Salipiger abyssi: one gene and its partner. Each later gene encodes a partner of the first gene's protein in a complex. Links are inferred from orthologs where the notes say so. Each region holds a gene or a part of one and is shown on either strand. Other genes may lie near its edges. The genes, in order: secY and secA.

The links.
Region 2: the proteins of secY (region 1) and secA are in contact, whole or in part, in a crystal structure (PDB 3DIN), measured with the Thermotoga maritima proteins. The link is inferred for Salipiger abyssi from one-to-one orthologs. Residues at the interface, in WP_004081795.1 of Thermotoga maritima: Glu108, Gly109, Glu110, Glu111, Ala236, Glu237, Arg238, Arg239, Ile240, Thr241, Ile242, Gln243, Tyr244, Ala245, Arg246, Arg247, Val248, Thr249, Gly250, Arg251, Arg252, Val253, Tyr254, Gly256, Ala257, Ser258, Thr259, Tyr260, Leu261, Pro262; in WP_004082002.1 of Thermotoga maritima: Glu261, Ala262, Arg263, Lys300, Ala301, Arg302, Thr303, Ile304, Ile305, Leu323, Tyr324, Asp325, Pro326, Val329, Ser330, Tyr333, Ile336, Lys340, Phe345, Val349, Glu363, Phe364, Tyr374, Ser375, Gly376, Gly377, Glu393, Ile395, Thr482, Ser483.

What each region holds. Positions count from the first base shown.
Region 1 is NZ_CP015093.1:831,481-839,397, reverse strand. Bases 814-3,808 are described here. They hold secY (preprotein translocase subunit SecY), read right to left. Parts: upstream 2,996-3,808; coding sequence 1,631-2,995; downstream 814-1,630. Other genes in these bases: rplO (50S ribosomal protein L15), read right to left, coding at 3,107-3,577; Ga0080574_RS07625 (adenylate kinase), read right to left, coding at 993-1,634; Ga0080574_RS07630 (DUF6693 family protein), read right to left, coding at 814-877. Outside these bases: Ga0080574_RS07635 (BLUF domain-containing protein), read left to right, coding at 129-527; more of Ga0080574_RS07630, read right to left, coding at 545-813; Ga0080574_RS07610 (accessory factor UbiK family protein), read right to left, coding at 3,996-4,241; lgt (prolipoprotein diacylglyceryl transferase), read left to right, coding at 4,339-5,226; Ga0080574_RS07600 (class I SAM-dependent methyltransferase), read left to right, coding at 5,223-6,284; peptidoglycan editing factor PgeF, read left to right, coding at 6,281-7,036; Ga0080574_RS26195 (hypothetical protein), read left to right, coding at 7,195-7,338; Ga0080574_RS07590 (Hint domain-containing protein), read left to right, coding at 7,693-7,917. UniProt on the Escherichia coli protein: The central subunit of the protein translocation channel SecYEG. Consists of two halves formed by TMs 1-5 and 6-10.
Region 2 is NZ_CP015093.1:1,805,259-1,814,539, reverse strand. Bases 4,523-7,863 are described here. They hold secA (preprotein translocase subunit SecA), read right to left. Parts: upstream 7,486-7,863; coding sequence 4,723-7,485; downstream 4,523-4,722. Other genes in these bases: Ga0080574_RS12265 (peptidylprolyl isomerase), read left to right, coding at 7,678-7,863; Ga0080574_RS12275 (translocase), read right to left, coding at 4,523-4,573. In the rest of the region: molecular chaperone DnaJ, read left to right, coding at 1-1,058; RadC family protein, read left to right, coding at 1,198-1,962; Ga0080574_RS12280 (substrate-binding domain-containing protein), read right to left, coding at 2,029-3,582; more of Ga0080574_RS12275, read right to left, coding at 3,608-4,522; more of Ga0080574_RS12265, read left to right, coding at 7,864-8,529; bifunctional glutamate N-acetyltransferase/amino-acid acetyltransferase ArgJ, read left to right, coding at 8,530-9,281. UniProt on the Escherichia coli protein: Required for protein export, interacts with the SecYEG preprotein conducting channel.

The DNA of each region.
Region 1 (7,917 bases):
GAGGATTCGGAACGCGGGTCAAGGGCTTTATGGGAACCGCTTGCAATGCCCTGGCGTTTGGTCCCTCATGAACAGCAAGTATCCAGACCGACACACGACCCGGACGCCGCGCGCGTCGTAAGGCCAATATGATCACTCAGCTTCTATATACAAGCGCTTCGCGCCATCCGCGCGGGCATACCTCGGATATCGACGTCCTGCGGGAAGCGATGACCCACAACGCCCGGGAGGGGGTGACGGGGTATCTGCTGCGCGACGAGGACGGATTCTGTCAGGTGCTCGAAGGGCCGCGAGAGATCGTCGAACGCCTGTTCCTGCGGATCGCGCAGGATCTGCGCCATTTCGATGTGGTGCTGCGCATGCGCCGCACCGTTGCCGAGCGCGGCTTTCTGGGCTGGTCGATGGGCTATGCCAGCCTGTCGCCCGAAGACAGCGCCTTTCTCGCGACGCAGTTCGCGGAAGGGGAGGGCGGGGTGCTGCTCGCCTTCAACCGGATCGGGCAGGTGGCCTCCGCCGGACGGGGATGAGGCCGCGCAGGACCGGATCAGATCTCGGTGATGGTCGCCGCATTGAGCAGGCGCTTGATCACGGCGGGCCAGTAGATGAGATAGGCAAGACCGAACGTGATGATGGACAAAAGCAGCCACACCAGAGCGTGGCCAAGAATATCCATGAAGTCCACGTCGACCGAAACGCGACCGATCTTTGCGCCGTCACGGTCGAGCAGGTAGGTGCGGTTCAGCGGCGCCCTTACAAAGTAATAGGGGAGTACGAACAGGGCGAGGCCCAGGGTGACAATGGACAAGAGGATCCAGATGACCAGTTGGCCAATCGCCTCTCCGACGGAAAACTCGCATTTGAATTTCGAACCCAACATCTTTTGCACTCCAGAACTCATAAAAACACGCGATTTTATAATCTGACATTCTGCAAATAAAAAAGGCAACCGTCATAAGACGATTGCCTTTCGAAGAAATCAAATCCGGGGTTTCTCAGCCGTCGAGCTTGCCGGCAATTGCCGCCTTGACGTCGCCGATCTCGCCCAGCCCGTCGACACGGCAATGCTGGCCCTTGGCGTAGTAATAGCCGATCAGCGGCGAGGTCTGCTTGTAATATTCCATCAGACGCTTCTTGAGGCTGTCGGCATTGTCGTCGGCCCGGCGCTTGAACTCGGTGCCGCCGCAGTTGGAGCATTTGCCATCCGCCGGGATCGGCTTGGTGATGTCGTTATAGACCTCACCGCAATTGCCGCAGGTCGAGCGCGCGGTGATGCGCTCCACCAGCGCCTCGTCATTGACCCGCAGCTCGACCACCTTGTCGAGCGTCTGGCCCATCTCGTCGAGCAGATCCGCCAGCGCGTCGGCCTGTTTCAGCGTGCGCGGGAAGCCGTCGAAGATGAAGCCGGAGCCGCCGGCTTCGAGCTTTTCGCGGATCAGGCCGATGACGATCTCGTCGGTGACGAGCTCGCCGCGGGCCATGACCTCTGCGACCTTCTTGCCCATCTCGGTGCCGCTGTCCTTGGCCTCACGCAGCATGTCGCCGGTGGAGAGCTGGGTCATCCCCCGCTCGTCGACGAGAATGCGTGCCTGTGTGCCTTTGCCCGCGCCGGGCGGTCCAAGAAGTATAATGTTCATCGCCGTGCAGGCCCCCTCCGCTTGCGCGTCTTACTCTTGCCGCGGAGCTGCGACTTCTGAATAAGACCTTCGTATTGGTGTGCCAGCAGATGGCTCTGGACCTGCTGGATGGTGTCCATGGTGACCGATACCACAATCAGCACCGATGTCCCGCCGAAATAGAACGGGATCGCGTATTGCGAGCGCAGGATCTCGGGCAGCAGACAGACCGCCGCGAGATAGGCCGAGCCCAGCACCAGCACCCGGTTGACCACGTATTCCAGATGATCGGCGGTTTTTTTGCCCGGACGGATGCCGGGGATAAAGCCGTTCTGGTTCTTCAGGTTGTCCGCCACGTCATCGGGTTTGAACGACACGTTGAACGTGTAGAAATAGGCGAAGAACACGATCATCGAGGCGAAGAACAGCAGGTAGAGCGGCTGCCCAGGCCCGAAATAGGCCAGCACCGTCGACATGATCGGACCGGTGGAGCCGGCCTGGCTGAAGGTCGCGATGGTGGTGGGCAGCAGCAGCAGCGAGGAGGCGAAGATCGCCGGGATCACGCCCGCCGGGTTCACCTTGACCGGCAGGTGCGACTGCTGCGCCTCGGTCATCTTCATGCCGACCTGGCGGCGCGGATACTGGATGGTGATCTTGCGCAGGGCGCGCTCCATGAAGACCACGAACATGATCACCGCGATCACCATGAGGATCGCCCCGAGGATCACCGCCGGGCTGATGGCGCCGGAGCGGCCCGAGGCAAAGAACTGCGCCAGCGCTGCCGGGATCTCGGCGACGATGCCGACAAAGATGATCAGCGAGATGCCGTTGCCGATGCCGCGGGCGGTGATCTGCTCGCCCAGCCACATCAGGAACATGGTGCCGCCGACGAGGGTGATCACCACGGCGGCGCGGAAATACCAGCCCGGATCGTGGGCAAGATCGCCCGCCTCAAGGCTCACCGCGAGGCCATAGGCCTGGAACAGCGCCAGCGCCACCGTGCCGTAGCGGGTGTACTGGTTGATCTTCTTGCGGCCCTGCTCGCCCTCTTTCTTGAGCTGCTCCAGCGACGGCACCATGGCCGTCAGGAGCTGCACGATGATCGAGGCGGAGATATAGGGCATGATGCCGAGGGCAAAGATCCCCATCCGTCCCAGCGCGCCGCCGGTGAACATCGAGACCATGCCGCCGATGCCTTGCCCGGCCTGTTCCATGAACTGACGCAGCGCGGCGCCGTCGATGCCGGGGACGGGAATATAGGTTCCCAGCCGGTAGACGATCAGCAGGCCGAGGGTAAAGAGAATGCGGTTGCGAAGGTCGGTAGCCTTGCCCAGTGCCGCCCAGCTGGTGTTGGCGGCCATTTGTTCCACAGCGGATGCCATGCGGGTCCTCTCTGAGGCGAAAACGCCGCCGGAAGCGCTTTCCGGCTCCGGCGGCGTTCGTGGAAAACGTGGGGCCTTATGTAAGCGGCACGCTTGCCGCTCACAACCCGCTTATTCGGCGGCTGCCGCTGCCGTGACTTTCAGAGCGCCGCCGGCTTTCTCGACCGCCTCGACCGCCGATTTCGACGCGCCGGTGGTTTCGATGGTCAGGGCCGAGGTCACTTCGCCCTTGGCCAGCACGCGGATGCCGTCGAGCTTGCGGCGCACGAGACCCGAGGAGATCAGGGTCTCTTCGGTGATGCTGCCGGCGTCGAGCTTGCCCGCATCGACGAATTTCTGGATCAGGCCGAGGTTGACCACAGCGTAGCTCTTGCGGTTCGGCTTGGTGAAGCCGCGCTTGGGCAGACGCTGGTAGAGCGGCATCTGGCCGCCTTCGTAGCCGTTGATGGCCACACCCGAGCGGGATTTCTGACCTTTGATACCACGGCCACCCATCTTGCCCTTGCCCGAGCCCGGGCCACGGCCGATGCGTTTCTTCGAGCGGGTTGCGCCCGCGTTGTCGCGAAGTTCGTTGAGTTTCATGTCGCTTCTCCATTGCCGGATATGGCCCCCGAAGCGACTGGGCCAAACACGGCGTTTCTTGGTGTTTTGAATCGGTGGCGCAAAGCCACCGGGGGCGTATAGCGCTGAGGGGCCTGTCACGCAAGGGCGGTGTGGGGTGAGGAGGAGCGGTGGGCAGAGTGCCCACTCTGGTCGCAACGTTTGGAGTAGCCGCGCCATCGCCGGCCCGCGGGATGGCGATCCGGAGGGCCGAACCTCTCGATTTATCCCGGCCAAGTCCGAAAGACCTCGACACGCGGTGTCAATGTCACCAAATCGCCAGCCCGGGGGGCGGGCCGGCGATGGCGCGGCGGCGCTGCGCGCCTTGATTCCGCGCCAGGGCGTCGCTCGGACGTAGGGTGGGCAATTTGCCCACCGCCCCCGGAGCCCTTATGCCCGTTTACTCCGCGCCCTTCTCCAGCGCGTCGAGCCGCGCTTTCAGCGCCTCGTTTTCCTCGCGGGCCTTCTGCGCCATGGCGCGCACCGCGTCGAACTCTTCGCGGGTGACGAAATCGCGATCGGCCAGCCAGCGGTCGATCATCGACTTCATCGCCGTCTCCGCCTCGTCCTTGGCACCCTGAGCCACGCCCATCGCGTTGGTCATCAGCTGCGAGATGTCGTCGAATACCTTGTTGCGCGTCTGCATGGGAGACTCCTGATCCTGAACTCCCTTCCTATATGGGCCGCAACTGCTCCGGCCTCAAGGTTGACTTCCCCGCGAAAGCCACGGCACTGATGCGCCCATGAAAGCCGCCATTCCCTTTCCGCCGCTCTCCTCCGAGCTGTTCTCGATCTCAATCGGAGGCTTCGAATTTGCCCTGCGCTGGTACGCGCTGGCCTATATCGCCGGCATCCTGATCGGCTGGCAGCTGGCGGCGGCGGCGGTGAAGCGCAGCGCGCTCTGGCGCAACGACACCCCGCCGATGAGCGCGGCGCAGGTCGAGCAGCTCATGACCTGGGTGATTCTCGGCATCATCCTCGGCGGGCGGCTCGGTTTCGTGCTGTTCTACCAGCCGGCCTATTACCTCGCCCACCCGGCCGAGATCCTGATGGTCTGGCATGGCGGCATGTCCTTCCATGGCGGGCTCTTGGGCGTGATCCTCGCGGTGCTGGGCTTCTGCCTCAGGAATCGCATTCCGCTGATGCCCACCGCCGACATGATGGCGCTCGCGGTGCCGCCCGGTCTGCTGCTGGGGCGGATCGCCAATTTCGTCAATGCCGAGCTCTGGGGCCGGCCCACCGATCTGCCCTGGGGGGTGATCTTTCCCGGCGCGGCGGCGCAGGAGTGTGGTCAGGCGCTGGTCGCGGAATGCGCCCGCCACCCCTCGCAGCTTTACGAGGCGGGGCTCGAGGGGCTGCTGCTGGGCGGGCTGCTGATCTGGCTGGCCTTCTTCCGTGGTACGCTGAAGCGTCCGGGCAGGATCGCCGGCATCTTCTTTGCCGGCTATGGCATCGCCCGGGTGCTGGTCGAGCTGGTGCGCCAGCCCGATGCGCAATTCGTCTCGCCGGGCAACCCGCTGGGGCTGGCCTGGCATGTGAACGGCTACGGGCTCACCATGGGGCAGATCCTGTCGCTGCCGATGATCGCCATCGGCCTGTGGCTGGCGATCCGCGCGGGGCGCCGGGCATGACCCCGCTGGAGGAGGTCCTGCACAAGCGCATCGCCGCCGAGGGGCCGATGAGCATCGCGGAATACATGTCGCTCTGCCTCATGCATCCGCAGCACGGCTATTACCCGACCCGCGATCCGCTCGGCGCGGCGGGCGATTTCATCACCGCGCCCGAGGTCAGCCAGATGTTCGGCGAGCTGCTGGGGCTCTGCCTTGCGCAATGCTGGATGGATCAGGGCCGGCCCGACCCCTTTGTGCTGGCCGAGCTGGGGCCGGGCCGGGGCACGCTGATGGCCGACGCCACCCGCGCCATGCGCGGGGTGCCCGGCATGCTGGAGGCGGCGCGGCTGCATCTGGTCGAGACCTCGCCACGGCTGCGCGACGAACAGCGGCGGCGGCTCGGGCCGCTGATGCCGGTCTGGCACGAGAGCGTTGCCGATCTGCCCGAGGCGCCGCTCTTCCTGCTCGCCAACGAGTTCTTCGACGCGTTGCCGATCCGGCAGTTCCTGCGCGCGGGCGATGCCTGGGCCGAGCGCGTGGTGGGGCTGCGCGACGGCGCGCTGAGCTTCGGGCTGACCGAGCCGGTGGCGCAGGCGGCGCTGGCGCACCGGCTGGCGGATACGAGTGAGGGCGATCTGGTCGAGACCTGCGCCCCGGCACAGGGAATCGCCGAAGAGCTGGGCCGCCGCATCGCCGCGCATGGCGGCGCGGCGATGATCGTCGATTACGGCGCCGAGCGCAGCCTTGGCGACACGTTCCAGGCGCTGCGGCGGCATGAACGTGCCGACCCGCTGGCAGCACCGGGAGAGGCCGATCTGACCGCGCATGTGGATTTCGGCGCGCTGGCCGACGCGGCCCCCTGCGCCCATACGCAGCTTACCCCGCAGGGGCTGTTTCTCGAACGCCTCGGCATCACCGACCGCGCCCGCGCGCTGGCGGCGAAGCTCTCGGGCGATGCGCTCGAGACCCATGTCGCGGCACATCGCCGGTTGACGCATCCCGCTGAAATGGGTTCGTTGTTCAAGACACTCGGATTCTTCCCCGAAGGTGCGACGCCACCGCCCGGATTGCTGACATGATGCTGGAAATCATCACCTCCCAAAGCCTCTCGCCGCTGCGGCACGGGTTCTTTACCCGCAAGGGCGGCGCCTCCTCGGGGGTTTTCGCCGGGCTGAATTGCGGCGCCGGCTCGTCCGATCAATCGGAGATCGTCGCGATCAATCGCGCCCGTGTCGCCGAGGCGATGGACGTGCCGGTCAGCCATCTGGTCAATGTGCATCAGACCCATTCCGCCCGCGTGGTCACGGTCGACGGCCCGCATGACGGCCCGGTGCCCGAGGCCGACGGGCTGGTCACGGCGACGCCCGGCGTGGCGCTCTCGGTGCTGACGGCGGATTGCCAGCCGGTGCTGTTCGCCGATGCGCAGGCCGGGGTGGTCGGCGCCGCCCATGCGGGCTGGCGCGGCGCCATCGACGGGGTGCTGGACGAGACGATTTCGGCGATGGTGAAGCTCGGCGCGGTGCGCGAGAACATCAAGGCGGTGATCGGCCCGGCGATCAGCCAGCGCGCCTATGAGGTGGGCCCCGAATTCTTCGACGATTTCATGGGCGAGGATCCCGGCAATGCCCGGTTCTTTGCCGGCGGGGCAGGGGACCGGCTGCATTTCGATCTGCCGGGCTACGGGCTGCACAAGATGCGCGAGGCCGGGATCGAGGCGGAGTGGACGCGGCATTGCACCTATTCCGACCCGGAGCGGTTTTTCTCCTATCGCCGCTCCTGCCACGAGAAAGAGGCCGATTACGGGCGGCTGATCTCGGTCATCCGGCTCTGAGCGCAGCTATTTCGGAAACAAACGGGCCTGCTGCCTGAAATTGTCCGCCATTGGTCAAAAACCCGCCTCAATTCGGCGGCATGGTTGCGTCAGGCACGCAGGGGGCACCTGCGCTGACAGGCAAACCAATAAGACCAAAAAGACCAAGGAGCAGGACCATGAAAAAGCAAAGCCGTTTTATCAAGTCGGTCGTGGCAACCGCCAAGAGCGCCGAGGTGACGCTTCCCTTCGCGCGCGGCGCCCGCCGTGCCGAGACCATCGCGCGCCGCAAGGGGCAAGCCGCGATTCTCAAACGCGCCTGAGAAAGCACCTGAAAACCGCTCTCGATTCGCCGGAGATTCGGCGGATTGTGGCGGTAAAGTTCAGAAATACCTGACAATCCTCAAGAATGAGCCGGATTGACCGCAAAAAATCGGTCAAATCCGGTTTAATTTTGACAGATCCGGGGCATTGCGGCGTAGTCGTGTTCAACGAAATCGCAATGTCCTTCTGTCGTTGTTGGTGGGGGCCAACACGGATGTGACCAGCCTTCGAGGGGTGTTCACATGTCTAGCCTTCACGAGTCCTTCCGTTCCGTCGACCGCGCGGTTTCTCTGCAAATTTCCCGTAACGCCGGGTCTCTTCGGGACGGGCGGCCTCGTCGCGCCTCTTCTCTCATGCGCAAATACGAGGTCGCCGCGTTGTCGCCGGATCTCTCCATCGCTTTCAACAGCCATATCGCGCCGGCCTCGCCGCTTTTCGAAGAGACCGCGACCGCCTTTGCGCGCGGCACGCTGATGCCGACCGTGCGCGGCCCGGTGGCGATCGAGGATCTGCTGCCCGGCGACTATCTCGAAACCAGCGAGGGCGCGCAGCCCGTCACCTGGATCGGCTCCACCACC
Region 2 (9,281 bases), 970 kb from region 1 along the record:
CCGACCGCAACGCCGACAATCCCGAAGCCGAGGCCCAGTTCAAGGAAGCGAACGAAGCTTACGAGGTTCTGAAGGACGCCGAGAAGAAGGCGGCCTATGACCGCTTCGGCCACGCCGCTTTCGAAGGCGGCATGGGCGGCGGCGGCCAGCGACCCGGCGGCGGCTTTCAGGGTGGCCAGGGCGATTTCGCCAGCGCGTTTTCCGATGTGTTCGACGATCTCTTCGGCGATTTCATGGGCGGACGCCAGGGCGGCGGCGGGCGGCAGCGTGCCGCACGCGGGGCCGATCTGCGCTACAATCTGCGCGTGACGCTGGAGGAGGCCTATGGCGGTCTCCAGAAGACGATCAACGTGCCGACCTCGGTGCAATGCGGCGAATGCAACGGCTCCGGCGCCGAAGGCGGTGCCGAGCCGGTGACCTGCCCGACCTGTTCCGGCATGGGCAAGGTGCGCGCGACGCAGGGTTTCTTTACCGTGGAGCGCACCTGTCCGACCTGTTCGGGGCTGGGCCAGATCATCAAGAATCCCTGCCAGAAATGCGGCGGCATGGGCCGCGTGCAGAAAGAACGCGCGCTGTCGGTGAACATCCCCGCAGGCGTCGAGACCGGCACCCGTATCCGGCTTGCCGGCGAGGGCGAAGCGGGCATGCGCGGCGGGCCTCCGGGCGATCTCTATATCTTCATCGAGGTGAAGCGGCACGAGATCTTCGAGCGCGAGGGGCCCGAGCTGCATTGCCGCGTACCGGTGTCGATGACCACGGCGGCGCTGGGGGGCGATATCGAGGTGCCGACAATCGACGGTGGCCGGTCGCGGGTGAAGATCCCGGCGGGCAGCCAGTCGGGCCGGCAGATGCGCCTGCGCGGCAAAGGCATGCCGGCGCTGCGCGGCGGCGCGGCGGGCGACATGTTCATCGAGCTGGCCGTCGAAACGCCGGTGAACCTGACCTCGCGCCAGAAAGAGCTGCTGCGCGAGTTCGAGGAGCAGAGCGAAGACAACAACCCGGAATCGCACAGCTTCTTCTCGTCGGTGAAGAACTTCTGGGATTCGATGAAGGGGTAAATCCCGGACTTGTGGTCCGGGATCTATAGGCGGAGCCCCGACAGGGTCCCCCGCCCGACACAGATCAACGGGCCGCGCCTCCCAGCGCGGCCCGTTTCACGTTAACCCTTCCCTAACCCCACCGCGCGAGGCTTTGCCCATGACCCGCGCGCGCCAGTTTTCCGATTCCCAGGCCAGCCTTTTCGCCCATGACGAGGCGCCCGCCTTCGCGGTGGAGGGGGCCCGCCCCCTGCCCTCCTATCTGCGCGATCACCGGGCGCGGCTGCGCGAGCGTTTTCTTGCGGGCGGGGCCGATGCGCTGCCGGATTATGAGATGCTGGAACTGGTCCTGTTCCGCGCCATTCCCCGCCGCGACGTGAAACCGCTCGCCCGCGCACTGCTCGAGGCCTTCGGCGATTTCAGCGGCGTGCTCTCCGCCCCGCCAGCGCGGTTGCAGGAGATCCCGGGCATCGGCGATGCGGTGGTGACAGAGCTGAAGATCGTCGAAGCGGCGGCGCATCGGCTGGCGCGCTCAAGGGTACTGCAAAAGCAGGTGGTCAGCTCCTGGGAGGCGCTGCTCGATTATTGTCAGACCGCCATGGCGCATCGCGATACCGAGCAGTTCCGCATCCTGTTTCTCGACCGCAAGAACGTGCTGATCGCCGACGAGCCGCAGGCGCGCGGCACGGTGGATCATGTGCCGGTCTATCCCCGCGAGGTGGTCAAACGGGCGCTGGAGCTGAATGCCAGCGCGCTCATTCTGGTGCACAACCACCCGTCGGGAGATCCTACGCCCAGCCAGTCTGATATCGACATGACGATGCAGATCCAGCTCGCCGCCGATGCGCTGGGCATCACGCTGCACGATCATCTCGTGATCGGTCGCTCACGCGAACTCAGCTTTCGCAGCGAGGGCTTGCTCTAGAGGGGTCGAGGAACGCCCGCAAGGGCTTGACGAGACGCCTCCTCAGCCCTTGCGGGCCTCTTCGGCTCAGCGCAGCCAGACCTCGACGCGCCGGTTCACCTGCCGCCCCCAAACGGTATCGTCACAGGCCATCGGCATCGCCTCGCCAAACGCCTCCGTCACCAGGTCGATACGATCCAGATCGGCCGCCTCCGCTGTCTGCATCACCGCCCCGCGCACCGCATCGGCGCGCTCCCGGGCGATCTCCAGATTGCCCCGTGCCGGCCCCTGCCCGTCGGAAAAGCCCACAAAGACCAGCCGCCGCCCGTCATACTCCCCCGCCTCCAGCGAGCGCGCCAGCTGTTGCACATTCGAACGCGATTGCGCATCGAGCCGCGCCGAGCCCGGTTCGAACCGGAACGAGGTGGTCAGCCGCCGCATTGGCGCCATCACCCGCACCATGCGCTGCAATCCGGCGAGCCCCTCCTCGCCCTCTGCCACCGCAACGGCATTGGCCAGCCGGTCGCCCTGCTGGTTCAGGGGGATCTCCTCCGGCGCCTGATCGACGAAACCGGCGCGGCGGATCACGATCTGCGCCGGCGAGCTTCTGGTATAGGCCAAAAACTCCCGCGCCAGCGCCGGCAGCCGCCGCGCCGGAAGGTAGAGAAACATCGGCGCGGTCAGCGGATAATCCTCGGTCTTGATCGCCGCCCGGCGCCCGCGCAGGTGAAAGCCGCAGCTTCCGGTGAGATAGAGCGGCTTGGTATTGCCGATCTCGGAATAGCTCGCCAGCCCGATGCCGAACGGATCGCGCCCCACCGCGCGCGACAGCGCGGTATTGCTGTCATGGCGCGCGATCTCGCCATGCAATTCCAGCTCGGACGGCTGCAACAACCGGTCCTCGATCCCCTGCGACAGGCCCGAAGAGGCATTGCGCAGATGCAGCACCACCGGCGCGTCCGGCCCGCCCAGCTCGCGCCAGTTGCGCAGCCGGCCCGACAGCACCCGCGCCAGATCCGAGAGCGAGATCGCATCGACCGGGTTGTTCGCCGCCACCACCGGGATCATCGCGTCGAGCGCCAGCACGCGGCTGCGGTTGGGATGCGCCAGGTCGCCCAGCCCCGCGTCGCTGGCAAGGCGCAGCTCGGCGGGCCGTATCTCGCGCAGGGCCATGACGATATCGGCCTCGTCCGCCAGCAGATCGGCAAAGCCCTCATCGGTGCTGGTCACATGGAAATCGAAGCGGCCGACGACGCGGTCCTCATCCGGGTCGGTGAGGATGTAGCGAAACCGCCGTGCCTCCATCGGCTCGCGCGCGGCGCTCAGCCCGTTGCGCAGCGCAAAGCCCTCGAGCAGCGCGGGCATCAGCACCTCGCCGATTGTGGCGGAGCCCGAGACCCGCATCTCGGCGACGAAATCGGTCAGCGACGGGCAGCCCGGCCCCTCGCAGAGCACGCCGGAGCTGTCCACCGTCAGCTCGCCGAAACGGCTCTGCATGCGGTAGAACTCGCCGTCGAAGCCCAGCAGCGTGCCGGTGAGCTCGATGCCGCCATCGCGCGAGCGCAGGGTGATGTCCTGCGCCCAGAGCGGCCCCGCGACAAAGAAAAGTGCGGCGAAGACCGCCGCACGAAACGCCCTCATGAAAGAATGATCCCGGTTGCCCCTGTCAGTTGCCGGCGATCTTCAGGTCTTCGATGAGGTTTTTCAACACCAGAAAATCGCCCGTGCTGTCGCAGGTCGGCACGTCCAGCGTCAGATCGCGGACCCGCAGCGGCGTGTCGCCATGGCGCTCCAGCGTCTGCGCCTCGACCTGCGCGCCGCAATTGGCCTCGGTCACCTCGGCCTCGACGGTCAGCGCAATCTGCCCGCTCAGCTTGCTGGTGCCCACGGGAAAGCTGTAGATCTCCGCGATCAGCGGCGCGGTGGCATCGGCATTGCCGAGCCGCGTCAGGAACCCGCCCTCGCCCTTTGCGGTCCGCGACAGATCGCCGGCAGAGGCGGCCCAGACATGACCTTCGGTGAAATAGGAGGCGCCGAATTCGCGGGCATGCAGTTGCAGCCCGGTATCGCCCTTCCATTGCAGCACGACGCGGTCGTAGAACGGCAGCGCCGGCACCTCGGCGCTGGCGGTCGCGCCGTCGCCGCCATCAAAGGAGGCGATGAAGAGCGCCCGGGTGGAGAGCGCCGGAACACTGACCCGCAGGGTGCCATCGGGTCGGGTGATCTCGGTGAACATCAGCCCGTGGTGATGGATCGTCACGCGTTCGGAGGCGTAGCAGGGCGCCGACAGCTTGAGGTCGACCATGGCGCCGGCATTGGCCGCCGCGCTCAGCGAGATATCGCAGTCGAAACCGGCGGTGGCGCGCTCCTGCGGCAGCGGCTCGGCAGGCGCCGTCATGCGCTCCGCCGCGACCCGCTGAATGCCGGCGTCGGGCAGCTTCGCCGCCACATCGTCCGAGGGCAGACGCGGCATCGCCGCCGAGGAGGTGTCGGTGATATCGCGCACCACGATCTCTTCGGACCGGTCCAGCCCGGCCTGATCCGGCGTGCTGCCATGCTGCATCACATAGCCGATCGCCAGGGCGGTAAAGACCGTCGCCGCGGCCAGGAAATATGTCTTGAGGCGTGCCATACCGGCCTCCGCTATCTGCTCACTCTTCCAAACTGGAAACAATCTGAGCCCAAAAAGAGGCGCTGTTGCGGCATAAGCGGGGAGTCATTCTGACGCGAAACGGGGCGCCGCAGCGCCCCGTCTCCCAAGCTCGCGATGACAAGCCTGTCTTAGGCGAGACGACCATGGCAATGCTTGAATTTCTTTCCCGAGCCGCAGGGGCAGAGATCGTTCCGGCCAGGATTGCCCCAGGTATCGGGATTGTTCTCGTCGAACCCCTCCACCGCAGCCGCGGCGGTTTCCGCCGCCGCCGCCGCCGGTCCCGCTGCGGGCGCCGGCGCGTCGGGCTCGCCCGGAGCCGCCGGATGCGCCGCAGCGCCAGCCTCGGCCTGCTCGCGCAACTGCGCGCGCTGCTGGGCGAGCTGCTGCATCATCGCCTGCTGCTCTTCCTCGGTCATCGGGCGGATGCGCGAGAGCTGTTCCGTCACCGTCTCACGCAGCGATTCGAGCATGGATTCGAAGAGCTGGAAGGCCTCGGTCTTGTATTCGTTCAGCGGATCGCGCTGCGCGTAGCCACGGAACCCCACGACCGAGCGCAGATGTTCCAGCGTCAGCAGATGCTCGCGCCATTTGGTGTCGATGGTCTGGAGCAGCACCTGCTTTTCGATCTGGCGCATGGTGTCGGCGCCGAAAGCCTCGGCCTTTTCCGCCATGAAATTGTCGGAGGCCTCTTCCATGCGCTCGCGGATCACCTCGGCGTCGACGCCCTCTTCCTCGCCCCATTTGATCACCGGCAGATCGAGGCTGAGCTTTTCGAGCGCCGCGGCATAGAGCCCCTGCGTGTCCCACTGATCGGCATAGGTCTTCGGCGGCACATAGATATCGACCAGCTCGTCGATCACCTCGTGGCGCATGTCCTGCACGATCTCCGAAAGGTCCGCCGTTTCCATGATCTCCAGACGCTGCGCAAAGATCACCTTGCGCTGGTCGTTCATCACGTCGTCGAATTTCAGCAGCTGCTTGCGGATGTCGAAGTTGCGCCCCTCGACCTTGGCCTGGGCGCGTTCCAGCGACTTGTTCACCCAGGGGTGAACGATGGCCTCGCCCTCTTTCATACCCAGCCGGGACAGCATCTTGTCGAGCCGTTCCGAGCCGAAGATGCGCATCAGGTCGTCTTCGAGCGAGAGATAGAAGGAGCTGCGCCCCGGATCGCCCTGACGACCGGAGCGACCGCGAAGCTGGTTGTCGATGCGGCGGCTTTCATGGCGCTCGGTGGCCAGCACGAAGAGCCCGCCGGCCTCTTTCACCTTCTCTTCGTCGGCGGCATGCGCCTCCTCGATCCGTTTCCGGATCTCCTCGGGGTCGCCCTCCGGATCCGCGGCGATGGCCTCCATCACCTGGAAATCCACATTGCCGCCGAGTTTGATGTCGGTGCCCCGGCCCGCCATGTTGGTGGCGATGGTCACCGCGCCCAGCTTGCCGGCATCGGCGACGATCTGCGCCTCCTGCTCGTGCTGGCGCGCGTTCAGCACGTTGTGCTTGAGCCCCGCCCGGGTCAGCAGCTGCGACAGCATCTCGGATTTCTCGATCGAGGTGGTGCCCACGAGAACCGGCTGGCCCTTCTCATGCGCTTCCTGGATCTCGTCGACGATGGCGGCGTATTTCTCCTGCGCGGTGCGGTAGACCTTGTCGTCGTCGTCGATCCGCGCGATGGGCCGGTTGGTCGGCACCTCGACCACGCCCAGCCCGTAGATCTCCATGAATTCCTCGGCCTCGGTGACCGCCGTGCCGGTCATGCCCGACAGTTTTTCATAAAGCCGGAAATAGTTCTGGAAGGTGACCTGCGCCAGCGTCACGTTCTCGGGCTGGATCTGGCAGCCCTCCTTGGCCTCGATGGCCTGATGCAGACCGTCCGACAGGCGGCGGCCCGCCATCATCCGGCCGGTGAATTCGTCGATCAGCACCACCTGCCCGTCGCGGACGATGTAATCCTTGTCGCGGGTATAGAGCTTGTGCGCCCGCAGACCCTGGTTGACGTGATGCACCACCGTGGTGCTTTCGGGATCGTAGAGCGACTGACCCTCGGCCAGAATGCCGCGCTGATGCAGAACCTGCTCCAGCGCCTCGTTGCCCTCGTCGGTGAAGGTGACGTTGCGGGTCTTTTCGTCGATGGTAAAGGCGTCGTCGTCGAGTTCGGGGATCAGCTTGTCGATGGAGAGATAAAGATCCGAGCGGTCCTGGCTCGGCCCCGAGATGATCAGCGGCGTACGCGCCTCGTCGATCAGGATGCTGTCCACCTCGTCGACGATGGCGAAGTAATGCCCGCGCTGCATCATCTGGGTCAGCTCGGATTTCATATTGTCGCGCAGATAGTCGAAGCCCAGCTCGTTATTCGTGGCATAGGTGACATCGGCGGCATAGGCCTGTTTCTTCTCGCCCTCGTCCTGCTGCGGATAGACGACGCCGGTCGTCAGACCCAGCGCACCGTAGACCTTGCTCATCCACTCCGCGTCGCGGCGGGCGAGGTAGTCGTTGACGGTGACGATATGCACGCCCTTGCCGGTCAGCGCGTTGAGATAGGCCGGAAAGGTCGCGACGAGGGTCTTGCCCTCGCCGGTCTTCATTTCCGAGATATTGCCCTGGTGCAGAAAGATCCCGCCCATCAGCTGCGTGTCGAAGGCGCGCAGCCCCAGCGCCCGCTTGGCGCCCTCGCGGCAATTGGCAAAGGCCTCGGGCAGCAGCTTGTCGAGGCTCTCGCCCTCGGCAATGCGCGTCTTGAATTCCTCGGTCTTGGCGATCAGCCCGGCATCGTCGAGCTTTTCGAACTCGGGCTCCAGTGCGTTGATCTTTTCGACCAGCGGGCGCGTCGCCTTGATCTTGCGGTCGTTCGGCGTTCCGAACACCTTCCGCGCGATAGTTCCGATCCCCAGCATAGCTGCCCGTTCCTGTCTGACAAATGCGTGTTCTTTTGCTGGCATCCGCTTGCCCGCCTCGAACACAGCCCATATGACACAGGGGAACGACCGGCCTTGCAGAGCCTTTTGGCCATGTAAGGCTAGGGTCACAGAGTGTCAACGCCGCCTGCCCCGGGCGGCCAACCCAAGGACCGCGAAAGGACCTGACAGATGCCGAAAACCCTCACGAAACTGACCGCGGCGGCTTTTGCGATTGCGCTGGCGCTGCCCGCTCAGGCGCAGGAGGAAATGGGCCTCGACTCCGTCGTGGCCACGGTCAACGGCCAGGAGATCACGCTGGGCAACATGCTGGTGATCCGCTCCACCCTGCCGGACCAGTATCAGCAGCTCGGCGATGAGGTGCTGTGGGACGGGATCCTCGATCAGCTGGTGCAGCAGGCGGTTCTGGCGCAGGACGAGCAGGCCGAGGAAACCAAGCTGGTCACCCTGTCGCTGGAAAACGAGCGCCGCGCGCTGATGGCCGCCGAGGTGATCAAGACCGTCGCCCAGGCCGCGCTGACCGACGAGGCGGTGCAGGCCGCCTATGACGCGGACTATGCCGGCTCCGATCTCGGCACCGAGTTCAACGCCTCTCACATTCTCGTGGAAACAGAGGACGAGGCCAAGGCGCTGGTCGAAGAGCTGGAAGGCGGTGCCGATTTCGCCGAACTGGCCAAGGAGAAATCCACCGGCCCCTCCGGCCCCAATGGCGGCGAGCTCGGCTGGTTCGGTGCCGGGATGATGGTGGCGCCCTTCGAAGAGGCCGTGAAAGAGATGGAGCCCGGCGCGATTTCCGCCCCGGTGGAAACCCAGTTCGGCTGGCACGTCATCAAGCTCAACGAGACCCGCGACAAGGAAGCGCCGGCTCTTGACAGCGTGCGCGAAGAGATCGAACTGAAGCTGCAACAGGAAGCCGTGCAGAGCTATATCGACGAAAAGCTCGCAGCGGCCGACGTGACCCGCATGGACAAATCCGAGGCCGATGTCTCGGTGCTGTCCAACACGCAGCTTCTGGAGGACTAAGTGGCCAAGATCACATCCGTTTCGCCCCTCGCGCCCGAGGGTTTTCCGGAGCTTCCGGTTATCGGGGGCGTGCGTTTCGCCTCCGCCGCGGCGGGGGTGCGCTATGCGGGGCGCACGGATGTGATGCTGGCCCTGCTCGACCCCGGCAGCACCATGGCCGGGGTCTTCACGCGCTCCGCCACGCGCTCGGCCAATGTGCTCGACTGTCAGGCCAAGATCGGCGCCGACAGCGAGGCCGGCGCCGCGATCATCGTCAATTCGGGCAATTCCAACGCCTTCACCGGCAAGGCAGGCGACGGCTCGGTCGCGGCGATCTGCGCGGCGGTGGCCGGCGCCACCGGCCTGCCGGAAACCCGCGTCTTCACCAGCTCCACCGGGGTGATCGGCGAGCGCCTGCCGCATGACCGCATCACGTCAAAGGTGGGCGAGCTGGTCGCCGCGCTCGACCCGGGCAAGGGCGCCGAAGCCGCCCGCGCCATCATGACCACCGACACCTTCCCCAAAGGCGCCTGCGCCACCGTTTCGCTGCCCGGCGGCGCGCTGAAGATCGCGGGCTTTGCCAAGGGCTCGGGCATGATCGCGCCGGACATGGCGACGATGCTGGTCTATCTCTTCACCGATGCAAGGATCTCCCGCACCGATCTTCAGGCGCTGGTGAGCGGCATCAACGCCCGCACCTTCAACTGCATCACCGTCGACAGCGACACCTCGACCTCCGACACCCTGCTGATGGGCGCCACCGGCGCCTCTGG